2 regions of the Rhizobium sp. P43 genome follow, and region 1 is predicted to be linked to the other one. Evidence: riboswitches for the same ligand, from Rfam matches in the RefSeq annotation. Region 1 holds a riboswitch; the other holds the start of a gene.
The links. Region 1 has a riboswitch for FMN ahead of ribB (3,4-dihydroxy-2-butanone-4-phosphate synthase). Riboswitches for the same ligand answer to the same signal wherever they lie in the genome.

Region 1 (7,550 bases):
GATGGTCCATGACGCCCAACTCGGGCATCCCGGCGGGGACTTCTCCGCCATAGACATCATTGCCACGCTTTATTTCGGCGTCATGCAATACGACGCGGCGAATCCGACTCTCGAAAGCCGTGACCGGTTCATCATGTCGAAGGGCCACGCAACGGGCGCACTCTATACCGCACTCTGCGCCGCCGGCTACTATCCTGAGGCTTGGCTCAACACCTACATGCAGCCGAATTCGAAGCTCAATGGCCACCCGAACAGGAACTATCTGCCGGGTGTGGAAACCAACACTGGTCCGCTTGGACATGGCATGCCGGTCGCGCTCGGGATCGCCATCGCTGCCCAGATTTCGGGACAGACCCATCGCACCTTCGTTCTGACAGGCGACGGCGAGTTGCAGGAAGGCTCAAACTGGGAGGCGGCAATGACGGCCGGCCATCGCAAGCTCGAGAACCTGACCCTGATTGTCGATCGCAACCGTCTTCAGCAGGGCATGGGCACCGAGGAGACAAACGGTCTCGATCCGCTCGATGAAAAGTTCAAAGCCTTCGGCTGGGAAGCCCTTATGGTCGACGGGCATGATGTCGGCGCTCTCTTCGACGTCCTGGCTGCTCCACGCATCGGCAAAGGCCGCCCGCTTTGCGTGATCGCAAACACGGTCAAGGGCAAGGGTGTCTCCTTCATGGAAAACAAGGCATCGTGGCACCATGGCGTGCCGAATGCTCAGCAGTATGAAATCGCTTTGGAGGAACTGGTCTGATGGCTGCTCCCGCCACGAAACAGGACGGCTTCCACGATTGCCGTGACGCCTGGGCTCGCACCCTTGAGGAACTCGCAGGCAGCAACGAACGGATCGTCGCTGTCGTCAACGACTCCGTCGGCTCGTCGAAGCTTGGCGGTTTCCAGAAGGCTTTCCCTGACCGCCTCGTCAATGTCGGCATCGCCGAGCAGAACATGGTCGGCGTCGGCGCCGGCCTCGCCAATGGCGGCAAGATCCCCTTCGTCTCTGCCGCCTCGTGTTTCCTAACGGCCCGCGCGCTTGAGCAGATCAAGGCAGACATCGCCTATGCCCGCTTCAACGTCAAACTCGTCGGGCAGTCATCTGGTATAGCCTATGGCGAACTTGGCCCGACACACCACTCGATCGAGGATTTTGCCTGGCTACGCCCCTTGGACGCAATCACCGTCGTCGTCCCTTCTGATCCATGGGAAACCGCAGAGGCGGTGAGATGGGCAGCAGCCTATGACGGTCCTGTCTATCTGCGCCTGAGCCGCATGCCGGTACCTGACCTTGACATCCGGAACCGTGTTTTCCGTCCCGGCAAGGCAGAACTCGTCCGCGACGGCAGTGACATAACCCTGATCGGGTGTGGCACAACCGTGCACCTGGCCCGACAGGCAGCAGAAAAGCTACGGTACGAAGGCGTCTCAGCGCGTGTGCTCAACATGGCGACGCTCAACCCTCTGGACGAAGAGGCGCTGGCTGCGGCCGCGAATGAAACCGGCGCAATTGTAACAGTGGAAGAAGCCAATATTCGAGGAGGTCTCGGAGGGGCGGTTGCCGAATATACCGCCGGACATCACCCGGTTCCTGTCGAGCGGGTCGGCTTTCCCGGCTTCGTCGTCACGGGCTCCGTCGATTTCCTCTTTGAGCATTACGGCATCACTCCCAATGGGATTGCTGCGGCGGCCCGCCGGGCGCTGGCACGCAAGCGGTGAGTTTAATGGCACCATCCATGCCGCTCATTCTTGCCATCGACCAGGGGACGACCAACACCAAGGCCGTGCTTGTCGATGCCGCAGGCAATGTCCTTGCCAAGGCGTCGGCACCCCTGACATCGACCTATCCGCGTCCTGGCTGGGCCGAACAATCGGCCGATGCCATCTGGGAAAGCGTCCGGTCCGTGATCGCCGAGATCGTTTTGGGCAACCACGGTCCCATTGCAGGCATTGCCATCAGCAACCAGAGAGAGACTTTGGTGGTCTGGGATGCAGAGACCGGGGAACCGCTGGCTCCTGCAATTCTCTGGCAGTGCCGCCGGACGGCGGCAGACTGCCAGGCACTGATCGATGCAGGACATGATGCCTCCGTCGCCGACATCACCGGACTGTCGATCAATGCCCTATTCCCTGCCTCGAAGCTCGGCTGGGTCATGGAAAATGTCGCATCGGCACGAGATCTCGCCGAGCGCGGACGTTTGCGGGCCGGCACGGTAGACAGCTGGCTCCTCTTCAAGATGACAGGCGGCCAGGTCTTCGCAACCGATCATTCCAATGCCTCGCGCACCATGCTCTTCGACACCGCGAAGCTGGAGTGGAGCCCGGAACTCTGCAAGCTTTTCAAGGTGCCGGTATCGGCACTCCCGCAAGCCCTGCCCTCGAACAGCCGTTTCGGCGAAACGGTGGCAGGGACAACTGCGCTGCCTGCCGGTACGCCTGTCCAAGCCATGATGGGCGACAGCCACGCGGCTCTCTACGGCCACGGCGTGCGCGCGCCGGGCCTGGTCAAAGCCACCTACGGCACGGGCTCGTCACTGATGACACTAACCGACGGGCGCGTCTTGTCCGGGCATCGTCTCTCCAGCACGATTGCCTGGTCCGATGAACGCGGTGTCGCCTATGCTCTTGAGGGCAACATCACCGTGTCGGCCCAGGCGATCGCCTTTGCTGCGACCTTGCTTGGGCTCTCCGGCCCTGCAGCATTGTCCGATCTGGCGCAGACGGTTTCCGATAGTGGCAAGGTGGTTTTTGTCCCTGCCCTGGCCGGTCTTGGTGCGCCGCATTGGACCGATGATGCAACGGGAACGATTTCCGGCATGACCCATGCCACGACACCGGCTCATATTGCCCGCGCGACGATGGAAGCTGTCGCACTTCAAATCGCCGACGTCTTCGAAGCCATGCAGCAGGATGTCGGGCTGGCACTGTCCGGCCTGATGGCAGACGGCGGCGCCTCGACGAATGACGTGCTGATGCAATTGCAGGCCGACATTCTCGATCGGCCCGTGCTGCGCGGTGATCAGCCGGAGGTCGGCGCCCTCGGCGCGGCGGCCATGGCATTTCTCGCACTTGGTGTCACGACGCCCGAACCCTCCCACGCTCGCCGCTTCACGCCCGGAACCATGCCGGAGGCGGCGCGCGTCGACCTCCTCATGCGTTGGCGCGCCGCGATCGCCCGGGTGAAATCACCGGTTTCGATCACCGCGTGAACGTGGCCGAAAGAAGCACTCGTTCGGCCACGGCAAAGCGTCAGGCGGCAACCGCAGCGCCGTCTTTCTGCCTTGCGATATGGAGGGCAAGGTCCGCGATCGTGATCAGCGGCAGTTGATGCTTGAGGCAGAATTCGCGAAGTTGCGGCAGACGCGCCATGGTGCCATCGTCATTCGCCACCTCGCAGATGACGCCTGAAGCCTGAAGGCCGGCAAGCCTTGCCAGATCCACTGCCGCTTCCGTGTGCCCCGGACGACCGAGCACGCCCTCGGGATGGGCGCGGAGCGGGAAGATATGACCGGGGCGGGCGAAGTCATCAGGCTTCGAATGCTCGTCCAGCAGCGCGCGAACCGTCGCGGCGCGGTCGGCTGCCGATATCCCGGTCGTTGTACCAGGAATGTAATCGACAGAGACCGTGAAGGCGGTCTTCAGATATTCCGTGTTGCGCGGCACCATCAGAGGGATGTCCAGCGCATCCAGCCGTTTGCCTTCCATCGCAACGCAGATCAGCCCACGCGCATGCTTCATCATGAAGGCAACGGCCTCCGGCGTAATCTTTTCCGAAGCGATGATGATATCGCCCTCGTTCTCGCGATCCTCGTCATCCACAACGACGATCATGCCGCCCGCTGTTAGCGCTGCGACTGCATCTTCAATTTTCGAGACTGTCATTTCCATGCCTTTCAAGGGTAACCCGCTTTCGCGGTAAAACACGACCTTGCGGTCGCAATTTTCCCTTGGGCGAACAAAGGCACGCCCCGCCCTTACGAGCGGGTCTGCATACCTTGCTCTCTTCCATCCGGACTATACCGTCGGCTCCGGCATCGCACCGGATCTGCTAACTCCTGCCTAAACAAGAGCGCTCGCGGGCTCCCGGCAAAGCCGGATACCGCCGGTGGGGAGTTTCACCCCGCCCTGAGAACAACAACAATGTAGATAAGCGGCGCCCCCGCGCCAAGCAAAATTCAACATGTTTTATCCCTGCTTGGCGAGATTCCATCACTCACACCGACCGCATTCGCGAAATTGCCATAACGCAACCGAAGGTCCGGCTGCATGGTCTCCGATCACGGCGCACGATGAACCCTGCAGAGTAGGTGACCGGTAGGAGCCCGCAGACTGACGGCATCTTTCACGAAGGGCTCCCTTCATCAGTGACGAGTGGAGCAGATGGAATATCGATCGACACGTTCATTAAACGTGTTTATTAAACGCGTGAAGTTTAACTTGTGTGAGGAAGCCGCATGCCCAGGCCCGCATTGACTGAAGAAGAAATCCTTAGCTTTCGCAGGACGATCCTGAGCGCCGCCGCCAAGATTGTTGGGCGTGAGGGTCTCGGTCAGTTGTCGATGCGCGGACTGGCGGATGCTCTCGGCGTGACCGCCGGAGCGCTCTATCGCTACTATCCGAGCAAGCAGGACCTGATCATCGATTTCTGCCGTGATGCGATCACCGATCTTAGGCACCGTTTCGACGAAATTGATCGAAAGGCGGAAGATCACTTGTCCGCCATTCGGTCCATGATGAAAGCCTATGCCCATTTCGGCCTTGAAGACCGCGACCGCTTCCGCATGCTTTTCCTCGAAAACGATCAGGGTCTGACCTCCCCGCTGATGGAAGACGAGGGAACGATGCTGCCCTATCGACAACTCGCCGAGCAGGTGGCCAGGGCTGCAGAAGCAGGCAAGATCGTGACCACCGACAGCGAGCGGTCCACGCAGATTATCTGGGCCGGCGTGCATGGCATCGTGACCCTCGCCTCCACCTTCAACGATTTCGACTTTGGAAATGTCGATCAGCTCGTCGCCGAGATGATCGAACTGTTCATCAGCGGGCTTCGCCCGCAAGGAGCCGCACAATGAAAACCAGCATTCTGAAATACGTCGCTCTAGCGGGTGTCCTCGGACTGCTCGTTGGATGCAGCGAAGCCGAGCCGGAAGCCAAGGCACCCCGTCCGATCAAGTCGGTCATCGCCGAGATCCGCTCGATCGGCGAGACCGTCAGCCAGACCGGCGAGATCCGCCCGCGCTACGAGACCCCGTTGAGCTTCCGTCTCGACGGCCAGCTCACCTTCCGGGTGGAGAATGGCATCGAGGTCAAGGCCGGCGAGCTCCTCGCCAGCCTCGACAAGGTACCTGCTCAGAACAACGTTCTAACAGCACGCGCCGAACTGGCTACCACCCAATCGGCCCTGGAATTCGCCCGGCTGACCGCCGAGCGCAACCGGGAGCTTTTCTCGAAGAACGCCATATCACGGGCGCAGCTGCAGGAGGCCGAAGCCAACCTTCAGACAGCGCAAGCGCGTTTTGCAGGCGCCACGACGGCTTTGTCGACGGCCGAGGAGACGCTGACCTACACTGAGATCAAGGCGCCGCGCGACGGCATAGTCTCAGCCGTCGGCGCCAATGTCGGCCAGGTGGTGCAGGCCGGCCAGCAGGTGGTCACCGTCATATCAAACCAGGATCGCGACGCGGTCTTCGACATTCCGGAGCGACTGCTCAATGCCGGCGCCGAGGCGCCGCAAGTCACGGTCAGCCTGATCTCCAACCCGGCGACGACCGCGACAGGTACCGTGCGCGAGGTGACGCCATCAGCCGATCCAATCACCCGAACCTTCCGGGTCAAGGTATCGCTTGACGAGCAGGGAAAGCGCATGCCCTTCGGCGCCGCCGTGCTCGGCACCATCATACTGTCGCCTAAGGATTTGGTCGAGCTACCCGCCTCGGCGCTCACCAACAACAACGGCGCCACAGCCGTCTTCGTGTTCGACAAGGCATCGAGCAAGCTCGCCTATCGCACCGTCCAGATCGATCGCTACGACGACCAGAACATCTACGTATCTTCAGGCCTTGAGACAGGCGACATCGTCGCAACGGCCGGTGTTAGCAAGCTGCGTGACGGCGAAGTGGTCAAGCTCGAGGCAGGGGAGGGTCAATGATGTCCAATGCATCTCAACCCGACATGAAGAAATTCAACCTTTCAACCTGGGCTCTTCAGCACCAGTCACTGGTCATCTTCCTGATGATCATGACCATGATTGCCGGCATCTGGAGCTATCAGCGCCTGTCCCGCAACGAGGACCCGCCGTTTACCATCAAGACCATGGTGGTCTCGGCACTCTGGCCGGGCGCCAGCACCACGGACACCGTCAATCTTCTGACCGAGAAACTGGAAAAGAAGCTCTCGGAAACGCCCTATCTCGACCATACCCAGAGCTATTCCCGTGCAGGGAAGTCGGTGATCTTCGTCAACCTGCGCGACGATGCCCCGCCCGCCGAAGTCTCCGACGTCTGGTACCAGGTCCGCAAGAAGATCACCGATCTCGCACCCACCCTGCCCCAGGGTGTGCAGGGCCCCTTCTTCGACGACGAGTTCGGCGACACCTTCGGCAGCATCTACGCCTTCCAGGCTGAGGGCTTTTCAAAGCGCGAACTGCGTGACCGCGTCGAGACTGTGCGGGCGGAGCTCCTGTCGATCAAGGATATCGGCAAGGTCAATGTGCTCGGCGTCCAGGAAGAAGAGATCGTCATTGAATTCTCCTCGGCCAAGCTCGCCAGCCTTGGCGTCGATCCGGCCGCTGCGATGGAAGCGATCCGCGCACAGAACTCGATCACCCCGACGGGTACGGTTCGCACCGACAGCGAAAAGGTCTCGCTGCGCGTCAGTGGTGCCTTTGCCTCCGAAAAGAGCCTGCACGACCTCACCTTCCGCGTCGGCGACCGGTTCATTCGGCTTGAAGACGTCGCCAGTATCGACCGGCGCCTCGTCGATCCGCCGGCGCCTGCCTTCCGGGTCAACGGTGAGCCGGCCATCGGCCTTGCCATCTCCATGTCCGAAGGCGGCAACCTGCTTTCATTCGGCGAGACCCTCAAGACCCGCATGGCCGAGATCGCCGCCGAACTGCCGCATGGCATCGAGATGATCCAGGTGGCCGACCAGACCACCGTGGTCAAGGAGGCCGTCGGCGGCTTCGTCAAGGTGCTGATCGAGGCGGTTGTCATCGTGCTCGCCGTCTCCTTCGTCTCGCTCGGAACCCGGGCCGGCCTCGTCATCACCGCCTCGATCCCGCTCGTACTGGCCATGACCTTCTTCGGCATGGACCTCGCCGGCATCGGTCTGCAGCGTATTTCACTCGGGGCCTTGATCATCGCACTCGGCCTGCTCGTCGACGATGCCATGATCACCGTAGAAAGCATGGTCTCCAGCCTCGAAAACGGCGAGGACCGCGCGGTCGCGGCAAGCCATGCCTATGAGACCACCGCCTTCCCGATGCTGACGGGCACGCTGGTCATGATCGCCGGCTTCATCCCGGTCGGTTTCGCCGCCTCCAGCGCGGGTGAATACAC
Region 2 (7,550 bases), 2.2 Mb from region 1:
CACTGAACTGTCTGAAGAGGTCTACGGTTTGGCGGCGCTTCCGGTTTTGCCGGTCCGGCGGCAGCGCTCCGAGCAGTAGATCACATTCTCCCAGTCCCGCTCCCATTTCTTGCGCCAGGCGAAGGGTTTGCGGCAGACGGGACAGGTCTTCTGGGGCAGATCGCCCTTGCGGATCATTTTGGGCATGCGAGGTTCTCGGCTGATTTCACCTCCCATTTCGCATCGACCGGGACAGTGGATCACTTGAAGCGATCAGAGCGGTTGAAGCTTGCCACCCCCTGCCCCACTTGCTAGCTCGAAACCGCAATCACGGGAGAGACATCACGATGCGAGAACATTCCTTCGGCCGGACGGAATTCACCGTCAGCGATATCGGCTTCGGCGCCTGGCAGATCGGCGGATCCTGGGGCGAGGTTTCCGAGGCAGACGGTAGGGCAGCGCTCAATACGGCCCTCGATGCCGGCATGACCTTCATCGATACCGCTGACGTCTATGGCGACGGTCGGTCGGAAAAGATCATTGCCGAGGTGCTGAAGGCGCGCGGCGGCAAGCGACCGATGGTGGCGTCCAAGGCCGGTCGCAGGCTCAACCCGCATGTGGCGGATGGTTACACCAAGGCGAATATCGAGGCTTTCATCGACCGCTCACTGAAGAACCTCGAAATCGACAGCCTCGATCTTGTGCAGCTGCACTGCCCGCCGACCGAGGTCTACTACCGCCAGGAGATGTTCGAGGGGCTGGAAGAAATCCGCAAGGCCGGGAAGATCAAGCACTACGGCGTGTCGGTCGAAAAGGTCGAGGAAGCGCTGAAGGCGATCGAATATCCGGGTGTCGTCTCGGTGCAGATCATCTTCAACATGTTCCGCCAGCGCCCGGCTGGCCTCTTCTTCCAGGAAGCCAAGCGCCGCAACGTCGCCGTCATCGCGCGTGTACCTCTGGCAAGCGGACTGTTGTCCGGCAAGATCACGGCGGCGACGCAGTTTGCGGCCGAAGATCATCGCAACTTCAACCGCAATGGCGAAGCCTTCGATGTCGGCGAGACCTTTGCCGGCGTTCCCTTCGAGACGGGTCTTGCGGCTGTCGAAGAAGTGCGCAAGCTGGTGCCGGAAGGTGCCTCCATGGCGCAGTTCGCACTCCGCTGGATCCTGATGCATGAGGCCGTCACGGTCGTTATCCCGGGCGCCCGCAATGGCGAGCAGGCGAAGGCCAATGCTGCGGCGTCTGATCTGGAAGCACTTTCCTCGGATGTCATGGAGGCATCGCGGGAGGTCTACGAGCGGCTGATCGCGCCGCATGTGCACCATCGCTGGTAAACGCGTCGAATCCACTGATGAAAGAGGCCGGGTGAGCGATCACCCGGCCTCTGTTGTTTCAGGTGGCCTGATCTTTCGATCAGTTGGTGCCCTGCAGGTTCACTTCCCAGAACAGGGTCTCGCCAGACGAATCATCCACGCCGTCATTGTCGGTCACGGCGAAAGCCTTGCCCGAGGCGTCGAAGGCAAAGCCTTCGAGCTTGTCGACGACGTAGCCATTGGTGGCGGCCTTGAGATCCGGGATGAAGTCATGGACCTCTTGCTTGACGACGGTCGGCAGTGCCTCGCCAATCTTGGCAGGCTTCAGGTCGGCGATGGCGACGCGGTAGAGCTTCTTCAGCTTGGCATTGTCGCCGACCTGGTTGTCGCGCTCGACGATAAAGACGTGATCGCCATGGGCGGTGATTTCCGACAGGCCGACCCAACCTTCATCAGCGGCTTCCAGCGGATAGCGAACGGCGCCCCATTCCTTGGACTTCGGGTTGTAGGAGAGGAGCTTCACCGAGCCCTTCTCGTCATCGCCCCATTCGCGCTGAACAGCCATCCAGAGCGTCATGTCGTCGCCCGAACCAATTGCGGTGATGCCTTCCAGGCCGAAGCGGGTCTGGCCGGCGAGCAGTTCAGCGGGGAAGCCGATCTCGGCCTTGATCTCGCCCTTGGCATCGACGTGGTAGAGGCCATGGCCGACGAGCTTCGCGGGATCGCCTTCAGAAGCCAGCCAGAAGCCGCCCTTGCCATCCAGCGTGATGCCTTCGATATCGAGCTTCTGGGCTGCGGCACCGGCGCGGGTGATCGGCAGAGCCGAGGTGATGAAAGCCGGCTTTTGCGTCGCATCGATCGTGAAGATCGACGGCTGCATGCCGTAGAAGCTGTCGTTGACCGCATAGAGCGTGCCTGCCTTTTCGGCGTCGCCGACGAGGCCCGACAGAGCACCCCAGCCGATCGGTGCGCCATCGACCATGGCCGACTGGATCATCGGATAGGCGGGCGTGCCCTCGGCCAGTTCGTAAAGCATCACATGCGAACGCGGGCCGCCGTCTTCGCCGAGATCGACTTCGTTTGCGGTGACCAAAAGGTTGCGCGAGGGGATCGCGACCGCACCTTCCGGCGAAACGCCGGACGGCAGGAGCTGGGTCAGTTCAGGCTCGGCACCGATGTCCTTGTAGACGCCGACGATCGAGGACCGCTCGGACAAGACGAAGAAATAGGTCTGGTCGCCGAAGGCGGCAGCTTCCAGGCCTTCCGGCTCGATGCCCTTGGAGCGGGCGCGCTTGTCGGGGAAGTGCCCGATCTGGGCGATCGCCATTTCCAGCGAAGCACCCGATTCGTAGGCCACCTTTCCGGTCTTGTCGAAGATGGTGAAGCTGCGCGAGCCGCCGTTCCAGTCGCCTTCATTGGCGACAACGAGACGATCGTCACCGAGCCACTTCACCGCGTCAGGCTCGCGCAGGACACCTTCCTTGTTGCCGGTAAACTTCAGAGCGCCGTCCGACTTGGTATCGATGCCGGTGAGGTCGACGGTGCCTGCGGAGAAGTGCGCCTTCACCTCACCGGTCTTGCCGTCGATGATGACGATGTGGTTGTTTTCCTGCAGCGTGACGGCGATTTCGCCAAGGCTGTTGATCGCAACGAATTCCGGCTCCGGATCATCAGGGGCAACGTCGGCGAGACCGGTCAAAGCAACGCGCTTGGTGGTGCCGCAATCGGCAACGCCATCCTTCAATGACACGATCACGAGATCACCCGCCGGCATCTGCGGCAGGGCGCCGTCATTGACGTCTTCGTCGCGCTCGTTCTCGATGGCGATCGCGACGAAAGAGCCGTCCTTGGCGACAGCAACGGAATCAGGCTGACCACCGATATCGCAGGTCGCGTCGATTGCCTTGGAGGCGATGTCGACGACGGCGAGCTTGCCCGAAGGCTTGTCCTTGCTTTCCGACGTGTTGACGCCGACCAGAACCTTGGATCCGGCGACCGCGACCGAAGTCGGTTCGCCGTCCATCATCAGGGCGCCGGCAGCCTTCGGAGCCTTGGCGTCGGTGATGTCGATGAAGCCGATGCCGCCGAGCGGGCTGTCGGAATAGATCAGCGTATTGCCGTCTTCCGAGGCGGTGACGATTTCGGCCGAGGTGGTGGAAAGCTTGTCCTTGTCAGACGGCAGGTTTGCGGCGACGGGGAATGTGGCAATGCGATTGAAGACCTGTTCGGCAGCGGCCGGCAGGGCCACGGATGCAAAGAGCGCCGCCGTCAGGGCGACGCGGGAGAGACCATGGGTCATCGGGAAACCTCCAGTATCCAGAAATGGAACAAGAGGTTTTTGGGGCAGTCCGGTGACAGTCGGATGACAGTTCGACGTCGATCCCACGAATCATCCGATCAGGACGCCGACGAGGCTTCCTTGCCCGCCTCGCGCAGCATCAGGAAGAGCGAAGCACCGAGGATCAGAAGAGCGCCCAGCCAGAGGTAACCGCTCGGCGCATAACCGAAGACCAGCCAGCCGGCGAAGACGTTGAGCGGCAGCTTCAGGTCATCAAAGGGCTGCACATAGGCTGCATCGGCGGCGTTGTAGGCGAGCGTCAGCAGATATTGCCCGATTGCCGTCAACAGACCGGCAGCGAGAAGCAGCCAGAGCGCCAGACCTTCGGGAACCGCAAAGCCCGAGGCTGCGGCAAGGCCGAAGTTGATCGGCGTCAGTAGCACCAGCAGCCAGACGGTGACGGTTTCGGGTGCTTCATAGTGGGTGAGGTTCTTCATGATCAGCGAAGAACCGCCCCAAAGCAGCGCGGAGAGTACCGGCAGCAGGGCCGCGAGCGTGAAGCTGTCGGACCAGGGCTGCAGGATGATCATCGCACCGATGAAGCCGGTCAGCGTGGCGAGCCAACGGTCACGGCCGACAGTCTCGCCGAGGAAGAGACGTGCGCCGATGATGATGAAGAAGGGTGACGTCATGACAAGCGCAATCGCCTGCCAGATGGGCACGGTTGCAAGCCCCATCACCCAGGCCTGCACACCGAAGGCGGCCAGCAGGACGCGCAGGATGTGGCGGACCGGATAGGCCGTCTTCATCGCCTTCAAACCAAGCCTAACAAGCAGCGGCAGGGAGAGAACGAGGGCGAAGCCATATTGCCAGAAGGCCGTTGAAGCCGGCGGGAAGCCGAGCGTCATGGCGAGCCACTGGGTGACGACGTTAAGCGCGGCGAAGGCAGCGCCTGCCAACACCATAAAACCGGCGCCGAGAAAGGCCCGGGAACGCAGAACCGAAACGGAGCTCTGATTCATGTCATGTTTCCTTTTCCAAAGGACCAACACAAATCAGGACAGATGAGGACGACGAAAACCGCGCCCGGACGGGCACGGAGCTGCGCAGCAACGCCCTGGCCATCCGCATGACACGGAGGGAGAGCGCCACCTGACCTCATTCTCTTTCATCCGGACTTTAACCGTCGGCTCCGGATTTACACCGGATCTGCTGACCCTGCCCCTCCCCTTCAGGAAGGCCAGGCGCTCGCGGGCTTGGAGTTTCCTCCTTTACCGCCGGTGGGGAATTTCACCCCGCCCTGAGAACGAATGCCGGACAATCCGGCTTCACAGAAATATGACAGCTCATGCTGCAGCGCAAGACGGGCAAAAAGAAAGCCCGGCACAGAGGCCGGGCTAACCAGGGTGTCAGCTGACCATCGGCACCGAAGGGTGGCGACGGTCACGACGGATCAGCTGTTGACAGCGTCCTTCAGGCCCTTACCGGCCGTGAACTTCGGAACGTTGCGAGCCGGGATATCGACTTCAGCGCCGGTGGACGGGTTGCGGCCCTTGGAGGCTTCGCGACGGGCAACGGTGAAGGCGCCAAAGCCGGCGAGGCGAACGTCGCCGCCGTTCTTCAGTTCAGCCTGAACCGTTTCAAAAACGGCGTCGACGGCAGAGGCCGCGTCAGCCTTGGTCAGGCCAGCCTTCTCGGCGACCGCGGATACGAGTTCGTTCTTGTTCATGTTTCCACCCTTTCTGATTGGTATGAAACGACTCAAAAGTTCAAGTCGGGCGGAGAATACGATTGCTTCTGCCCTTCGCAACTCAAAAGCACCCGAAAGGCCCGGAAAACAAGCCGTTTAAGGGAGTTTTCACAAAAAAGGCTGGCAAAAATGCCAGCCTTTTTGTCGGTTTTGGAGCTTTGTGGCTCACTTATGGCAAAACTGCCTCAGTGAGCGACCGTAGCGCCTGAATCATCGACCCCTTCGACAACGCCGATGGCCGGCGTTTCGACGGTTCCGTCCCATTCAATCGGTTCAGGCACGCGAACCAGCGCATGACGGATCACCTCGCCCATGCGGGACACAGGAATGATCTCCATGTTGTTCTTCACGTTGTCCGGAATGTCCGCCAGGTCCTTGGCGTTCTCTTCCGGAATCAGAACCTTCTTGATGCCGCCACGGAGTGCTGCAAGCAGCTTTTCCTTGAGGCCGCCGATCGGCAGGACGCGGCCACGCAGCGTGACTTCGCCCGTCATCGCTACATCCTTGGAAACCGGGATGCCGGTCATGATCGAGACGATGGCCGTTGCCATGGCGATACCCGCGGACGGTCCATCCTTCGGCGTTGCACCTTCCGGCACGTGGACGTGGATGTCGGACTTGTCGAAGCGCGGCGGCTCGACGCCGAAATCGACGGCTCTGCTGCGGACATAGGATGCCGCCGCCGAAATCGATTCCTTCATCACGTCCTTCAGGTTGCCGGTCACCGTCATGCGGCCCTTGCCGGGCATCATGACGCCTTCGATCGTCAGCAGTTCGCCGCCGACCTCAGTCCAGGCGAGACCGGTGACGACACCGACCTGATCCTCGCCCTCGGCTTCGCCATGGCGGAAGCGCGGGACGCCGAGATAATCGGCAATGTTTTTCTCGGTCACTTCAACCGACTTGACCTTGCCCTTGATGATCTCGGTCACGGCCTTGCGGGCGAGCTTCATCAGTTCGCGCTCGAAGGAGCGGACACCGGCTTCGCGGGTATACTGCTGGATGACCGCCAGGATCGCCTTGTCGGATACGGAGAATTCCTCCGGACGCAGGGCGTGTTCCTTGATCGCCTTCGGCATCAGGTGCCGCTTGGCGATTTCGAGCTTCTCATCCTCGGTGTAGCCGGCGATCCGGATGATCTCCATGCGGTCCATCAGCGGACCCGGGATGTTCAGCGTGTTGGCGGTCGTGACGAACATGACGTTCGACAGGTCATATTCCACTTCGAGATAGTGGTCCATGAATGTCGAGTTCTGTTCGGGATCCAGCACCTCCAAGAGAGCCGAAGACGGATCGCCACGGAAGTCCATGCCCATCTTGTCGATTTCATCGAGCAGGAAGAGCGGGTTGGACTTCTTGGCCTTCTTCATCGACTGCACGATCTTGCCGGGCATCGAGCCGATATAGGTGCGGCGGTGACCGCGGATTTCGGCTTCGTCGCGCACGCCACCGAGCGCCATGCGCACGTATTCGCGGCCGGTCGCCTTGGCGATCGACTTGGCGAGCGAGGTCTTGCCGACGCCCGGAGGGCCGACGAGGCAGAGGATCGGACCTTTGAGCTTCGTCGCACGTGCCTGGACGGCGAGATATTCGACGATGCGCTCCTTGACCTTGTCGAGGCCGAAATGATCCTCGTCGAGGGTCTTTTCAGCGGCGTTCAGGTCGATCTTGACCTTCGACTTCTTGCCCCAGGGCAGACCCAGCAGCCAGTCGAGATAGTTGCGCACGACGGTGGCTTCCGCCGACATCGGGCTCATGTGGCGCAGCTTCTTCAGCTCGGCATCGGCCTTTTCCTTGGCTTCCTTGGAAAGCTTGGTCTTGGCGATGCGCTCTTCCAGTTCGGCCATCTCGTCACGGCCGTCTTCGCCGTCGCCGAGTTCCTTCTGGATCGCCTTCATCTGTTCGTTGAGGTAATACTCGCGCTGGGTCTTCTCCATCTGGCGCTTGACGCGCGAGCGGATGCGCTTTTCGACCTGGAGAACCGAGATCTCGCCTTCCATGAAGCCGAGCGCCTTTTCAAGACGCGTCTTGACGCTCACCGTTTCCAGCATTTCCTGCTTTTCGGTGATCTTGATGGAGAGATGCGAGGCAACGGTATCGGCGAGCTTCGAGTAATCCTCGATCTGGCTCGCGGCGCCGACGACCTCGGGAGAGATCTTCTTGTTCAGCTTGACGTAGTTTTCGAACTCGGAAACCACCGAGCGGGACAGAGCCTCGATCTCCACCGCGT

Region 2: linked by a shared signal. The riboswitch ahead of AC1PUL_RS10000 (DMT family transporter) and the one ahead of ribB (3,4-dihydroxy-2-butanone-4-phosphate synthase) in region 1 are both predicted to bind FMN.

The regions. Positions count from the first base shown of each region.
Region 1 covers NZ_CM161539.1:4,173,283-4,180,832, reverse strand. Annotated here, with positions in the region: gene AC1PUL_RS20695 (transketolase) at 1-754, shown strand, start outside; gene AC1PUL_RS20690 (transketolase family protein) at 754-1,713, shown strand; gene AC1PUL_RS20685 (FGGY family carbohydrate kinase) at 1,719-3,203, shown strand; gene ribB (3,4-dihydroxy-2-butanone-4-phosphate synthase) at 3,244-3,876, opposite strand; FMN riboswitch at 3,988-4,131, opposite strand; gene AC1PUL_RS20675 (TetR/AcrR family transcriptional regulator) at 4,449-5,066, shown strand; gene AC1PUL_RS20670 (efflux RND transporter periplasmic adaptor subunit) at 5,063-6,142, shown strand; gene AC1PUL_RS20665 (efflux RND transporter permease subunit) at 6,142-7,550, shown strand, end outside.
Region 2 covers NZ_CM161539.1:1,993,375-2,000,924, forward strand. Annotated here, with positions in the region: gene AC1PUL_RS09985 (DUF2256 domain-containing protein) at 22-186, opposite strand; gene AC1PUL_RS09990 (aldo/keto reductase) at 327-1,313, shown strand; gene AC1PUL_RS09995 (esterase-like activity of phytase family protein) at 1,393-3,591, opposite strand; gene AC1PUL_RS10000 (DMT family transporter) at 3,690-4,592, opposite strand; FMN riboswitch at 4,727-4,882, opposite strand; gene hupB (DNA-binding protein HupB) at 5,024-5,299, opposite strand; gene lon (endopeptidase La) at 5,506-7,550, opposite strand, start outside.